Regions from separate parts of the Halomonas sp. V046 genome, predicted to be linked through region 1. Evidence: predicted binding sites of a transcription regulator. Region 1 holds the regulator's gene; the other holds the start of a gene.
The links. The regulator sigma-54, encoded in region 1, starts transcription at its own class of promoters, with help from an activator protein. The targets are predictions, from matches to a motif close to TGGCACNNNNNTTGCTNT.
Positions count from the first base shown of each region.

Region 2: the regulator sigma-54 is predicted to act here: its motif matches at 5,642-5,659, upstream of glnL (nitrogen regulation protein NR(II)).

Region 1 covers NZ_JBQXYF010000004.1:46,806-54,201, forward strand. The annotation lists gene rapZ (RNase adapter RapZ) at 1-314, opposite strand, end outside; gene ptsN (PTS IIA-like nitrogen regulatory protein PtsN) at 369-854, opposite strand; gene hpf (ribosome hibernation-promoting factor, HPF/YfiA family) at 861-1,169, opposite strand; gene ACUN9Y_RS06250 (RNA polymerase factor sigma-54) at 1,440-2,858, opposite strand; gene lptB (LPS export ABC transporter ATP-binding protein) at 3,136-3,861, opposite strand; gene lptA (lipopolysaccharide transport periplasmic protein LptA) at 3,858-4,394, opposite strand; gene lptC (LPS export ABC transporter periplasmic protein LptC) at 4,394-4,972, opposite strand; gene ACUN9Y_RS06270 (KdsC family phosphatase) at 4,988-5,548, opposite strand; gene ACUN9Y_RS06275 (KpsF/GutQ family sugar-phosphate isomerase) at 5,618-6,613, opposite strand; gene ACUN9Y_RS06280 (calcium/sodium antiporter) at 6,653-7,396, opposite strand, start outside.
Region 2 covers NZ_JBQXYF010000010.1:917-8,312, reverse strand. The annotation lists gene typA (translational GTPase TypA) at 203-2,029, opposite strand; gene ACUN9Y_RS14405 (hypothetical protein) at 2,201-2,716, opposite strand; gene glnA (glutamate--ammonia ligase) at 3,237-4,643, shown strand; gene ACUN9Y_RS14395 (DUF4124 domain-containing protein) at 4,853-5,518, shown strand; gene glnL (nitrogen regulation protein NR(II)) at 5,783-6,829, shown strand; gene glnG (nitrogen regulation protein NR(I)) at 6,822-7,396, shown strand, end outside.

The sequences.
Region 1 (7,396 bases):
TGCCGACGCCGGGTATGGGAATAGCGTTCGAGGAGCACGCGGGCATCGCTGGTCAAATAGACGACCTGGCAGTCGATGGCGCTGCGCTTAAGATCGGCCAGCAGACCCGGAAAGCGCTTGAGCGCCTCCGGCAGGTTGCGGGCGTCGATACTGACGGCGATGCGGCGCGAATGGCCGTTTTCCAACTCCTCGACCAGTGCGCCCAGTAGCATCGCCGGGAGGTTGTCGATGGCGTAGAAGCCGAGATCCTCAAGGGCCTGCAGGGCAATCGACTTGCCCGAGCCGGAACGGCCGCTGATGATCACGAGCTGCATGGCATCTTTCTCCTGGTCGAAGCGGGCCCGGTCGGGCGCCGCGACGCGGCCTGCTCAGCCGCTGACGTCGTTGTCGGGGGCGTGGTGATGGATGGCTTGCTGCAAGCGCTCGTGCAGTTCGCGTTGGGAACTGGCGTGACGCAAGCGCTGGCGAGTCTCGGCATCGTTCATCACGCCGGCGACCTGACCGAGCAACGCAAGGTGGGCGTCGTCGGCCTCCTCGGGCACCAGCAGCACGAAGACCAGGTCGACGGGTTCGCCGTCGATGGCGTCGAAGTCGATGGGCTCGGCGAGCTTGAGAAAGCCGCAGATCGGCGCCTTGCAGTGCGGGCTGCGGGCATGGGGAATGGCGACGCCATTGCCGATGCCGGTGCTGCCCAGGCGCTCTCGGCCAATCAAGCGGCTGAAGACTTCCTGGCTATCCAGGCTAGGGGTGTTTTGCGCGATGAAGGTGCTGAAAAACTCCAGCACCCTCTTCTTGCTGCCTCCCGGCACATCGTAGAGCGTGCGCTCGGGAGGAAGAATGGCGTCCAGTGTCATGAGGGATCAGCGAATGCCGGCGCCTTGGGCGCGGGCCTGTGATTTTTCCTTATGCTTGACCAACTGGCGATCCAGCTTGTCGGCAAGCGCGTCAATGGCGGCATACATGTCAATGTCCGTGGCATCCGCATGCAGGTCGGCGCCGGCGGCGTGAAGCGTGCAGGCGGCGAGCTGGCGTTCTTTTTCGACGGAGAGAGTCACCTGAACGTTGGTAATATTATCGTAGTGACGCTCAACGCGAGCGAGCTTCTCCTGTACATAGTCACGCAGGGGGTCGGTCAGTTCCACATGATGGCCAGTGATATTGACTTGCATGACACGCTCCTTGCTCTTGCGGGTGATGGCTCGATTGTAACCCTTTTTCCGATCCTGCAAACCCCCTGTCATCCACTCGTCAAAATTGCCCGGCAATGGCGTTTTTTCAAGGGGTTGTGCTTTTGTGGCAAGTGGGCTATAGGCGCTCGGCCGGTGCCTGGCTGACCGCTGGTTGGTACCGGAAGGGAGCATCGTCCAGGGCGATACGCAACGCTCGACAAGCGTCAGGGCGGCGCATCTTTTCCGGGGTGGGTGGCCTTTCCCTGCCCGTCACCGCAACCGCTTGCGCTCGCTGGAAGAGCGGATGTTCATCGCTTCGCGGTACTTCGCCACGGTACGCCGTGCCACGTTGACGCCATCTTCGGCCAGCAGGTCGACCAGCTTGCTGTCGGAGAGTGGCTTGCGTGGAGGCTCATCGTGAATGAGCTTCTTGATCCTGGCTCGGATGGCGGTGCTGGAATGGGCATCGCTACCGCCGTCGCCACCCACCTGACTCGAGAAAAAGTACTTCAACTCGAAGACGCCCCGTGGGGTATGCACGAATTTCTGCGTTGTGACGCGGGAGATCGTCGACTCATGCATCTCCACCTTGTCGGCGATATCGGCGAGTATCAACGGTCTCATCGCGGCTTCCCCGTGGTCCAGGAAGTCGATCTGGCGGACCATGATCTCGCGCCCGACCTTGAGCAGCGTGTCGTTGCGGCTCGACAGGCTTTTCATCAGCCAGCGGGCTTCCTGGAGATGATCCTTGAGGAACTGGTTGTCCTGGCTCTTGTCGGCACGACGTATCAGGGCGGCGTAGTCGGGCTGGATGCGAAGCCTGGGCATGGCGTCGGGATTCAGCTCGACTTGCCAGCCCTCGCGGGTGTGTCGTACCACGAGATCCGGGATGACGTAGGTCGAGCCGCTGTCGCCGAAACCACTGCAGGGGCGAGGGTCGAGGCTGCGGATCAGGTCGATGACCGCATCGAGCTCGCTATCCTCGAGCCCGAGTCGGCGCTTGAGCAGGCGACGGTCGTCGCCTGCCAGGGCCTCCAGGAACTGGCGTACCAGTCGGCCGGCCTGAGGCAGCAAGGCCGTGTCGCGGGGCAGGGCGTCGAGCTGAAGCATCAGGCACTCGCGAAGGTCTCGGGCGAAGACGCCGGTGGGCTCGAAGCGCTGCAGGCGGGTCAATACGCCTTCCACTTCGATCAGCTCGAGATCGCCCAGGTCTTGGCGCTTGAGGCCCTCGTGAATGTCCTCGAGGGATTGGTCGAGATAGCCATCGGCGTTGGTCGCGTCGATCAGGCTCTCCGCGATCTGGACGTCGCGCGCCGCGATGTCGAGCATCGCCAGTTGCCAGAGCAGGTGGTCGTGCAACGACTGGCCGTCCGGCTGGCGCTCGAAATCCGGGCCCTCGCCACTGCCGGCCGGGGAGGTGCCCAGGTCCTGATAGGTATCCGACCAGTCACTGTCCACGGTCAACTCGCTCGGAATCTCGTCGGACCAGTCGTCGTCGGGCGCCTCCTTGACCGCTTGCTCGCCGAACTCGTCCTCGAGTTCGAGCATGGGGTTGGTCTCCAGCGCCTGCTGGATTTCCTGACGCAGATCCAGAGTGGAAAGCTGCAGCAGGGCGATCGCCTGCTGCAGTTGGGGAGTCATGGTGAGCTGGGTGCCGACACGCAGTTGCAGCGACGCCTTCAAGGACATGCGGATAATCCACTCGACTTACGGAAAGGTCCACCCTAGCCCCCAGTGCTTGACCATGCAAGGCTCTTGCCAACATAAGATGTTAACGCAAGGAAGTGCGTGGTCGAGATCAGAGACGTTGCCCAATGCGGAGCACCCGGGCGGTCTCCCGCGGGGGCTCGCAAAGCCTCGCCGAGGCGCGCCAGAGGAGGCTTCGTGGCGGGGGAGAGGCGTTATTCGGCCGACAGGATCCGGCGTGGCGCTTGGTACCACACCGTCGTCGCGGCCCCGGCGGTTGTCAGAGCCTGAAGTTCTCGCCGAGGTAGACTTCCTTGACCTTCTGGTTGGCGAGAATGGCATCGGCGCCGCCTTCGGCGATGATCTGGCCGTCACCGACGATATAGGCATGATCGCAGATGTCCAGCGTATCGCGGACGTTGTGATCGGTGATCAGGACACCAATGTCGCGAGCCTTGAGCTGGCGAATGATGGTCTTGATCTCACCCACCGAGATCGGGTCGACGCCGGCGAAGGGTTCATCGAGCAGAATAAAGGCGGGTTCCGTGGCCAGCGCTCGAGCGATCTCGACCCGTCGACGCTCACCGCCAGACAGGCTCATGCCTGGATTGTCGCGAATGTGAGTCACGTGAAAATCCTCGAGCAGCTGCTCGAGGCGCGACTCGCGGCCGCCGCGATCCAGATCCTTGCGTGTCTCGAGAATCGCCATGATGTTGTCGGCCACCGACAGCTTGCGAAAGATCGAGGCTTCCTGGGGCAGGTAGCCGATGCCGGCAAGGGCCCGTTCGTGCATGGCGGCGCGGCTCAGGTCCTGGTCATCGATGGTGACCGTGCCCGCATCGGCGCGCACCAGGCCGACGATCATGTAGAAGGAAGTCGTCTTGCCGGCCCCGTTGGGTCCGAGCAGGCCGACGATGCTGCCTTGGGCGATGGACAGGCTGATGTCCTGGACCACGCGGCGACGCTTGTAGCTCTTGGCCAGGTGGCGGGCGTGAAGTGTCTTCATTGGCTGCCTTGCTGCTCCGGCTCCAGGGTCATGCGAATGCGCTGGGTACCATCGACGCCCTCGGCGCTGGAGCGAGCCTGTACCACACGGCGATCGAGAAAGTACTCGAGGTAGGCACCATCGAAGGTGTCGTTGGCCTTGTGCAGCTCGGCCTCATTGATCAGCTCCATGCGCCGCTCTGCGACGTGGTAGATCACCGTACGTCCCCAGCCTTTGACCACCGGTTCTTCGGGAGAGGGTTTCTGTTCGAGGTAGGCGCGCTGGCCGGTGGCCGTCGCCCGGGTCAGCTGTCCTTGGTCGTTGCGCTGGATCTCTACCCGGTTGCCGGTGAGGATCATGCTGCCCTGGACAATACGAACGTCGCCCGTATAGACGGCCGTGCCGGCACGATCGTCGAGATCGAGGCGATCGGCTTCGACCTGAATCGGGGCGCTGCGGTCACTTTCCAGGGCGAAGACAGAGGGGCTGGCGAGGCCGGCGGCCAGGCCTGCTCCCAGGCATAGGGAGAGCAGGTGGGCGGGTCGCAATCGCATCATTGAGCAGACTCCTCTTGGGGTTTGGGCGGATGGTAGCCGGTCACATTGTCGGTCAGTCGGGCGCGGTTGTCATGGATCCAGGCGTCGAAGCGATCACCGACCATTTCCTGTGGGGGCTGGCGCAGCACGGCCCGGGTCTCGCTCCAGGCGTGACCGTCGGTGTTGTCATAATGGAGAGTTTCGGTGTCCAGTCGCCATCGCTCGGCTGGCGCCTCCAGATGGGCATTGCCGGTCAGTGTCAGGGGGTTGCCGTCCGGACCCAGCACGCCTTGCTCGGCGCTGGCAAGCCAGTTCCTGCCGCTGTCATCGATCAGGGCGATATCGGGCGTCTCCAGGCGGGTGACATCATCCAGCGGGGTATGTACCAGGCGTGGTGTGTCGACGCGCTGGTGGGGCTGACCGTCGGCGTCGAAGCGCGTCAGGCGCGCATTTTTCAGGTAGTAGTCGGGCTCGCCCGCCTGATCCTTGGGGATCAGGTTCGGTACCGAAGCATCGTGTGGGTCGAGCAGCGCAAGGCCTGCCCCAAGGGCCAACAGCAGGAGGACCAGCCAGAAGCGAAAACCCGGTCGCAGCATGCGCCAATTCATCGTTTAGTGACCGCCGTGCAGGTAGGTGTCGAGCACGCTGCCCCAGTGGCCCTGGGCCATCAGCAACTGGTCGCAGATCTCACGTACGGCACCCTGCCCGCCGCCGGCGTCGGTGACCCATTGGGCATGTTCACGCAGGTAGCTAGGCGCCCCGGGCACGGTGATACCGACGCCGCTGGCACAGATGCAAGGCAGATCTGGCAGGTCATCGCCGCAGTACGCCACCTGAGTGAGGTCGATGCCAAGCCGCTCGCACAATGCCTTGAGCTGAGGCAGCTTCTTCTCGACGCCCTGATAGACATGCACGATGCCGAGCGCTTTCGCCCGCTGGGTAACCATGGGCGATTCGCGGCCGGTGATCAGGGCGACCTCGATGCCCGCGCGTTTGGCCAGCTTCAGGCCGTGCCCATCCAGGGTGTTGAACGCCTTGGTCTCGATGCCGTCGGCCTGAAAATACAGGCGGCCGTCGGTCATGACGCCGTCGACGTCCAGTGCCAGCAGTCGCACTCGGCGCAGGGGGTCGACGAGGTCCTGGGGGAGGGAAGGGGCGGCTAGGTTGGGCATCGCACTATCCTTGAGCTTGGGAAACGAGTGACGTCGGCGCGTGCGTGTGCACCCCGCGGCGAAGCGGGGTCAGATCACACCGCTGGCGAGCAGATCATGCATGTGCAGGGCGCCGACCGGATACCCCTGGTCGTCCACCACCGCCAGTGCCGTGATCCGGTTGTCCTCCATCAGGCGCACCGCCTCCGCGGCCAGCGTTTGCGGGCTGACTCGACGGCCGGGGCTGGTCATCACGTCATCGACCTTGAGGCCGCTGAAGTCCTGATACTGATCGAGGGTGCGCCGCAGGTCGCCATCGGTGTAGACGCCGGACAGGGTACCATCGCTGGCCACCACGCAGGTGAAACCGAGTCCTTGCCGAGTAATCTCGAGCAGGGCGTCGCGCAGCGGGCTGCCTGCCGGCACCGTCGGCAGGCGATCGCCGTGGTGCATGAGATCGCCTACGGTCAGCAGCAGGCGCTTGCCTAGGCTGCCACCGGGGTGCGAGCGAGCGAAGTCTTCGGCGGTAAAGCCCCGCGCTTCGAGCAGGGCCACCGCCAGGGCGTCACCGAGCGCAAGGGCCGCCGTCGTCGATGACGTCGGTGCCAGATCCAGTGGGCAGGCCTCGCGCTCGACTGCGGCATTCAAGTGCGCCTCCGAATGGCGACCCAATGTGGATTGAGGGCGTCCGGTCATGCTGACCAGAGGGATGCCCATGCGCTTCAGCAGCGGGAGCAGCGCCGTGACTTCGGCGGTTTCGCCGGAGTTCGATAGCGCCAGTACCAGGTCGCCCGGGGTGATCATGCCGAGGTCGCCGTGGCTGGCTTCGCCCGGGTGGACGAAGAACGCCGGCGTGCCGGTACTGGCGAGGGTGGCGGCGATCTTGCCGCCGATATGGCCAGATTTACCCATGCCGGTGACCACGACGCGTCCACGGCAGGCCAGGATCAGCGCGCAGGCGCGATCGAAGGCGTCATCGAGTCGCTCGATCAGGGCGCCGATGGCTTCCTGTTCGAGCTCCAGGGTCCGGCGCGCGCTGTCTCGCAAGGAGAGCGCTGGCGTTTGCGGTGAGGAATGCTCAGTCATGGTCATGATTGTTGCCGTTTGCGGTGATTCCCACAAGAGTCAGGCCGCACCCGAGGTGCCGAGCCAGCCGAGGTAGGCGATATAGGACAGGGTGAAGACGGCGCCGATCAGGCGTCCCACTCGTCCGCGACGCTGCCAGAGCAGCACCGCGGCCAGGGCAAGGGTCAGTATCAGCATGACCGGATAGTCGCGACTCGCGGCGGCCGGATCGGTGGCGCCCGGTGCCAGCAGTCCCGGTATGGGCAGGACGGCGAGCATGTTGAACAGGTTGGAACCGATGACGTTGCCGATCGCCAGGTCATGGTGACGTTTCAGGGCGCTGGCGATGCAAGCGGCCAGTTCTGGCAGGCTAGTGCCGATGGCGACCACCGTGAGGCCTATCATCAGTTCACTGACGCCCAGATCGCGTGCTAGTTGCGTGGCTCCCCACACCAGCGCACGCGAGCTTGCGATCATGATGACAAGGGTCAAGGCCAACCATATCAGTGCCTTGCCGAGCGCCATCCCCGGTATCTCGGCGCCGTGGTCGGTGTCCGCGGTGTCGGCGCGAAACAACCACCACAGGCTGAGCACCAGAAGGGCCAGCAGCAGCAGTCCGTCGAGGCGACCCAGCTGCCCATCGGCCAGCGCATAGCCGGCGAGCCCGGTGGCACCGAGCAGCAGCGGCAGCTCGCGACGCACGATGGTGAAGCGTACCGGGACCGGTACCACCATGGCGGTGATACCCAGTACCAGCGCGATGTTGGCGATGTTGGAGCCGAGCGCATTGCCGGTGGCGAGGTT
Region 2 (7,396 bases), on a different contig from region 1:
AAGGCTGGAGCAGAAGGACAGCGCGCCAGGACGAACCGTGCGTCAGGACACACCTTGCCCATGCCGACCGTCGGCACCGGTCCCGGTGGCCGGGTAGCCGATACGCCACTGCCCGCCGAGGCGGGCAGTGGCGTGGTGGACCGGACGGGTGCGGCAGACCCCGGGGACCGGACGGTCCGCGGGGCGGCGCGTGCTCGGGCCTTTACTTCTTGCCGGCGCGCTTGCGCTCGTTCTCGGTCAGGAACTTCTTGCGCAGGCGGATATGGGCCGGCGTGATCTCGACCAGCTCGTCATCGTCGAGGAACTCGATGGCCTGCTCGAGGGTAAAGCGGACCGGCGGGGTCAGGACGATGTTCTCGTCGTTGCCCGAGGCGCGCATGTTGTCGAGCTTCTTGCCCTTGGTCGGGTTGACCACCATGTCGTTGGCACGGTTATTGATGCCGACCAGCATGCCTTCATAGACCTCGGTGCCGTGGTCGATGATCAGCTTGCCGCGCTCCTGGAGGGCGTACAGGGCGTAGGCCAGGGCCTTGCCGGGCACCATGGAGACCAGCACGCCATTGCGACGCTCGATGGAGGCGTCGGGCTTCAGGTCGCCGTAGTGATCGAAACGGCTGGTCAGGATGCCGGTGCCGGAGGTCAGGGTCAGGAACTGGCCGCGGAAACCGATCAGGCCGCGGGCGGGGATGATGAAGTCCAGGCGCACCCGGCCCTTGCCGTCGGGGTTCATGTTCTTCAGCTCGCCCTTGCGGTAGCCGAGCTCTTCCATGATGGAGCCCTGATGCTGCTCCTCACAGTCGATGATGACCTCTTCGTAAGGCTCCTGCTTGACGCCGTCGATCTCGCGGATGATGACCTCGGGGCGGCCCACGGCCACCTCGAACCCTTCGCGACGCATGCTTTCGATCAGCACCGACAGGTGTAGCTCGCCGCGGCCGGAGACGATGAACTTCTCCGGTGATTCGCCTTGCTCGACGCGCAGCGCCACGTTGTGGATCAGCTCCTGGTCGAGACGGTCCTTGATGTTGCGGCTGGTGACGAACTTGCCGTCCTTGCCGGCGAAGGGCGAGTCGTTGACCTGGAAGGTCATGGACACCGTGGGCTCGTCGACGGTCAGGGCCGGCAGCGCCTCGACGGCGGCCGGGTCACAGATGGTGTCGGAGATGGCCAGGCTGTCGACGCCAGTGATGCAGACGATGTCGCCGGCGGTGGCCTTGTCGGTCTGGACGCGCTCGAGGCCCATGTGGGTCATGACCTGGCCGATCTTGCCGCGGCGGGTCTGGCCTTCCTTGCTGATGACCGTGACCTGCTGGTTCGGCGATACGGAGCCGCGGGTAATGCGGCCAAGGCCGATGACGCCGACGTAGCTGGAGTAGTCCAGTGCGGAGATCTGCATCTGCAGCGGGCCATCGAGTTCGACCTTGGGCGGCTCGACGATGTCGACGATGGACTGGAACATCGGCGTCATGTCCTCGGCCAGCTGGTCGGGCTCAGGCCCGGCGATGCCGTTGAGGGCAGAGCAGTAGATGATCGGGAAGTCGAGCTGCTCGTCGCTGGCGCCGAGGTTGTCGAACAGGTCGAAGATCTGGTCGATGACCCAGTCCGGACGCGCGCCGGGGCGGTCGATCTTGTTGACCACGACGATCGGGCGCAGGCCTTGGTCGAAGGCCTTCTGGGTCACGAAGCGGGTCTGCGGCATGGGGCCATCGACGGCGTCCACCAACAGCAGGACCGAGTCGACCATGGACATGACGCGCTCGACTTCACCGCCGAAGTCGGCGTGTCCAGGGGTGTCCACGATATTGATGTGGTAGTTCTGGTCGTCGGGAGAAGTCCAGCGGATCGCCGTGTTCTTGGCCAGGATGGTGATGCCGCGTTCCTTCTCCTGGTCGTTGGAGTCCATGATGCGTTCCTGGCCCTCGGCCTTGCGGTCCAGAGTGCCGGACTGGCTGAGTAGCTTGTCGACCAGGGTGGTCTTGCCGTGGTCGACGTGAGCGATGATGGCAATGTTGCGAAGATTCTCGATCACGACGGGATCCTGCTGGAAAAAGTGGGGCAGCATTATAGGGCCAGGGCCGCGACGGCTACCAGCGTTGTCCGCAGTTATCTCGACCTTGTTCGGCAAGATCGCCAAGTTTCAAGCACCTGCGAGCAGGTGCGCACGGCGTACATGGGGACGTTGGCGCCAGTTTCGACCTTTTCAGGCCCGTTGGGTAATGATTTCGGCGCGACAGGCCTTGAGCCGCACGGCCAGATCCTCGATGGCGCGTTGATCCAGCGCGGGATCGAAGCCACCGAGGCGGTCGAACCAGGTGCGCTCGACGCCCAGTCCACGAGTGTCTCGCCGCTGCCAGCGTGCCCAGCTGAGCATGCAGGTGCGTGGCGGCCTTACCACCGAGCTGGTGCCCTGCTTGGCCGCCATCAGCATGCGCTCGATCCAGGCGTTGTCGAGGCTGCCCTGGCAGAAGCCGAGCATGCGCCCATGGCTGTGGGAAGCGGCCATGTTCAGGCGCCGGCCAAGGGGGGCCGGCAGGCAGCCGACGACGCGGGCCAGGTGAGAGGGAATATCGATATCCAGAAGCGCGACGGCGTCATCGTCGGCGACCAATATTTCGCAGTGGCCGGCGTACGACGACGTCAACCGTCGGGCCTGCACGAGCAGTCGAGGCAGTCCCTTGCCGGCGGATCTGGCATCAATGATCAAGCTGATGTACACGACGACACTCCATGGCGGGTGGCGCCGGCCACTGGGCGGTGGTCGGAGGCAACGTAATAAAGTGTATCTTTACGTTGCATTTGGTTCCAGTTCGGCATGCGGTCGGCGCCCTATTTGGGGGAGTCATCCTGAAACGCAGCAGATTGCACTGTTTTTGTGCACAATAAGTGATCTCGCACCATGAAAGAGCAAAACAAGTGCCTCGTGCCCGTCAAAATGTGCCGCTGCTAGCAGTATGGTTCATCATGGCGCATCCTTTGAAAAATATATTGGTCTATAAATCAACAGCCTGAATTTGTTTTTTGCCAGCTTGGTGCAGGCATGGCACGCAAGCTGCATTTGACGTGACTAGAGTCATCTTGCCGCGCACGCTGCCATGGGCAGTCGCCGGGCGGCGTGCTACAACAGATCGCGGTAACCCTTTTGTGCCGAGGGTCATCCCTCTATTGGCGTCGGTGGCCGTGGGTCGCCGAGCCGTCGAAGACTCGAGTCACGCAACAAGCTCAACGTGGAGGACCACATGTCAGACAAGACACTCGCCCTGATTGAAGAACATGATGTGAAGTGGATCGACCTGCGCTTCACCGACACCGCCGGCAAGGAGCAACACGTCACCATTCCTGCGCGTGATGTGGACGAAGAGTTTTTTGAAAACGGTCAGATGTTTGATGGCTCCTCCATTTCCGGCTGGAAAGGCATCAACGAGTCCGACATGATCCTGCGTCCGGAAGACGGCACCGCCTTCCTTGACCCGTTCACCGAAGACACGACCCTGATTCTGCGCTGCGACATCATCGAACCGGCCACCATGCAGGGTTACGAGCGTGATCCGCGCTCCATCGCCAAGCGTGCCGAGGCCTATCTGCAGTCCACCGGCCTGGGTGATACCGCCTTCTTCGGTCCGGAGCCCGAGTTCTTCATCTTCGATGAGGTGCATTGGAAGTCAGATATCGAAGGCTCGATGTACAAGATCAGCTCCGAAGAGGGCGCCTGGTCTACCGATCGCGCCGTGGAAGGCGGCAACCTGGGCCACCGTCCGCGGGTCAAGGGTGGCTACTTCCCGGTGCCCCCGGTCGACAGCTTCCATGACATTCGTGGCGCCATGTGCAACACCCTCGAGGCCATCGGCCAGAGCGTCGAAGTGCACCACCACGAAGTGTCCAACGCCGGCCAGAACGAAATCGGGGTCAAGTTCAACACCCTGGTCAAGAAGGCCGACGAAGTGCAGGAAATGAAGTACGTGATCCACAACGTGGCCCACGCCTACGGCAAGACCGCGACCTTCATGCCCAAACCGCTGGTCGGCGACAACGGCAGTGGCATGCACGTTCACCAGTCTTTCTGGAAAGATGGCACCAACCAGTTCGCCGGTGATGAATATGCCGGTCTGTCCGAGATGGCGTTGTTCTACATCGGCGGCATCATCAAGCATGCGCGTGCCCTGAATGCCTTCACCAATGCCTCGACCAACTCGTACAAGCGTCTGGTGCCGGGCTTCGAAGCACCGGTCATGCTGGCCTACAGCGCCCGTAACCGTTCCGCGTCCATCCGTATTCCGTACACCGCAAGCCCCAAGGGCAAGCGCGTCGAAGTCCGCTTCCCGGACCCGACCGCCAACCCTTACCTGAGCTTCGCGGCGCTGCTGATGGCGGGCATCGACGGCATCAAGAACAAGATTCACCCTGGCGACGCCATGGACAAGAATCTGTATGACCTGCCGCCGGAAGAAGGCAAGGCCATCCCGACCGTGGCCGAGAGCCTCGACCAGGCCCTGGCAGCCCTCGACGAAGATCGCACCTTCCTGACCGAAGGGGGCGTCTTCACCGACGACATGATCGATGCCTACATCGAGCTCAAGTCCGAGGACGTCGAGCGGATTCGCATGACGACTCACCCGATCGAGTTCGATATGTACTACAGCTGCTGATCACGGCAAACAGGGGCGTCGCCCCAGACGGATCGGTGCTGCCACCGATCCGATGACAGGCCCCGCCGATGCGGGGCCTGTTCGTGTCTGGATGTCATCGGGACCGTGCGCGAGCCGCGCCTTGGCCGGCTCGAGGCGCGGCAACCTGCCATCTTGGCCGGCCGAGGCCACCGCGGCATGCTGACGAGATCGTCTTCTCGGATATCCCGATGACCTGCCTGTCTGTGTGTTCGTCCTGTTCCGCTCCCGCACGTCGGCGCCAGATGCTTTGCGTCTGGTTCCTCGTCGCGACGATCGTCCTGCCTGTCGACGTCAGCGCGCAGACGGTCTATCGAACCCGCGCTGCCGATGGCAGCGTGTTGTACACCGATGATCCCGACAAGGGAGGCCAAGCGGTGAACCTGGCGCCGGTGACGATAGTGCCGCTTCGCGGTGCCGCCGACGCGGGGCTGGGCATCCCCGCCGAGCAGGTGACGTCTTCCCCGTCGATGACGCGGCCGCCATCGGTGGGCGTGCCCTACGACATCGTGGCGATCACCGCGCCGGCGGATGGCAGCGTGCTGCCCACCGGCGCGGCCGGCGAGGTCAGCGTGCGTGTCGCCGTGGAGCCCCCGCTGGCGCCTCGTCATCGTTTGCGCTTGCTGATCGATGATCGACCGATGTCTGATACGCCAGGCGGCGTCGAGCCGCGTCAGCTCAGTGGGCTTTCCCGCGGCGAGCATCGCTTGAAGCTGGTGCTGACCGACGCCGATGGCCGCCTGCTTCAGCAAAGCGACGAGATTCGCCTGCATGTCCAGCGTGCCAGCCGCCTGCTGCCCGCCAACCCCTTGCGCCCCGCCCCCCCAACGATCCCTAGTCTGCCCGGCGTGCCCTGACATCGGGCGTTCGTCTCTCGTCCGCGGCGCATGTTGAGGCAATTGGCCTAGGGCTGCACCATTGCGGTGCACTATGATGGTGCAATGACACCGCCGGCGTGGCCGTGCGGCGGTCTGGTCGCCTGGCCCGCTTCTTGCAGCATACTGCGGCGAGTGTGTCTGATTCAGGCCGCCACGCGGGCCACGGTATCTAGCTGCCGGCTGCGTCCTCTGGGTGCCGGTCATCGCCTACGGGGTTGGTTTTTCTTTCTTTGGGTCCACGCCATGACGCCAGGCATCATCGAACATCTCACCACCGCCGTACTGTTGCTGGACGGCGAGTTGCGCATCAGCTGGATGAATCCGGCCGCCGAGTCGCTGCTGGCGATCAGTCTCAGTCGCGTTCAGGACCAGCCGCTGCCGCCGCTGGTGGCTGGCGAAGAGGACATCGCGGAGGTGCTGTCCAAGGCCCGTGATGCCCTGCATCCTTATACCCAGCGAGAGGCCAGGCTGGTGGTCGGCGGCGGTGAGGCGCTGACCGTGGACTACACCGTGACGCCGTTGTCCGCGGATGAGCTGTTGCTGGAAATGGAGCCGCGTGACCGGCTGCTGCGCATCTCTCGTGAAGAAGCCCTGCAGACCCGCCAGGAGACCATCAAGGTGTTGGCCCGGGGCCTCGCCCATGAGGTCAAGAACCCGCTGGGGGGGATCCGCGGCGCGGCCCAGTTGCTGGAGCGCGATCTCGGCGACCCCGGGCTCAAGGAATTCACCCGGATCATCATCGAGGAGGTCGATCGCCTGCGTGATCTGGTCGACTCGATGTTGGGACCCAACCGGATCAGCCGTAACGAGCCGCTCAATGTGCACAGGGTGCTCGAGCGCGTGCGTTCGCTGCTGCTGGTCGAGCAGCCCGGCGTCACCATCGAGCGTGACTACGATCCCAGCCTGCCGGATGTCCACGGAGACGAGTCGCAGCTGATCCAGGCGGTGCTCAATGTGGCACGCAATGCCGTGGAGGCGATGGTCGAGTCCGATACACCGGCGCCCACCTTGACGCTCAGGACCCGGGCTCGGCGCCAGTTCACGCTCGGCGCCTGTCGTCACCGGCTGGTGTGTGACCTCAGCCTGACCGACAACGGCCCGGGCATCCCCGAGGAGCTGCGCGACACCCTGTTCTACCCCATGGTGTCTGGGCGCGCCGAGGGCAGCGGCCTGGGCCTGTCCATCGCCCAGTCCATCCTCCACCAACACCACGGGCTGATCGAATGCGATTCGCAGCCCGGATGCACCGAATTCCGATTGCTGATTCCTCTGGAGAAGCGTGATGACTGATGCCGCACGGGTCATGATCGTCGATGACGATCGCGCCATTCGCTGGGTGCTGGAGCGCGCCCTGGCTCAGCCCGACCTGGTGGTCGAGGCCGTCGAGCGTGCCGATCGCGTTCTGGATCGCCTGCTGGCGTCGCCACCCGATGTGCTGGTGACCGATATCCGTATGCCGGGCATGGACGGCCTCGACCTGATGGCCAAGGTGCGTGAGGCACACCCGGAGCTTCCCGTGATCGTGATGACAGCCCACTCGGATCTCGATAGCGCCGTGGCGTCCTACCAGGGCGGGGCCTTCGAGTATCTGCCCAAGCCGTTCGACGTGGACGAAGCCCTGGCCCTGGTTCGCCGGGCGGTGGCCCATGCTCGGGAGCGCCAGCGTCCCGTCAGCGTCCCGGAAGGCCTGGATGCCGAGATCATCGGCGAGGCGCCGGCGATGCAAGAAGTCTTCCGAGCCATCGGCCGCTTGGCCCATTCCCACATCACCGTGCTGATCAACGGGGAGTCGGGAACCGGCAAGGAGCGGGTCGCCCAAGCGCTGCATCAGCACAGTCCGCGCTCGGCGCACCCGTT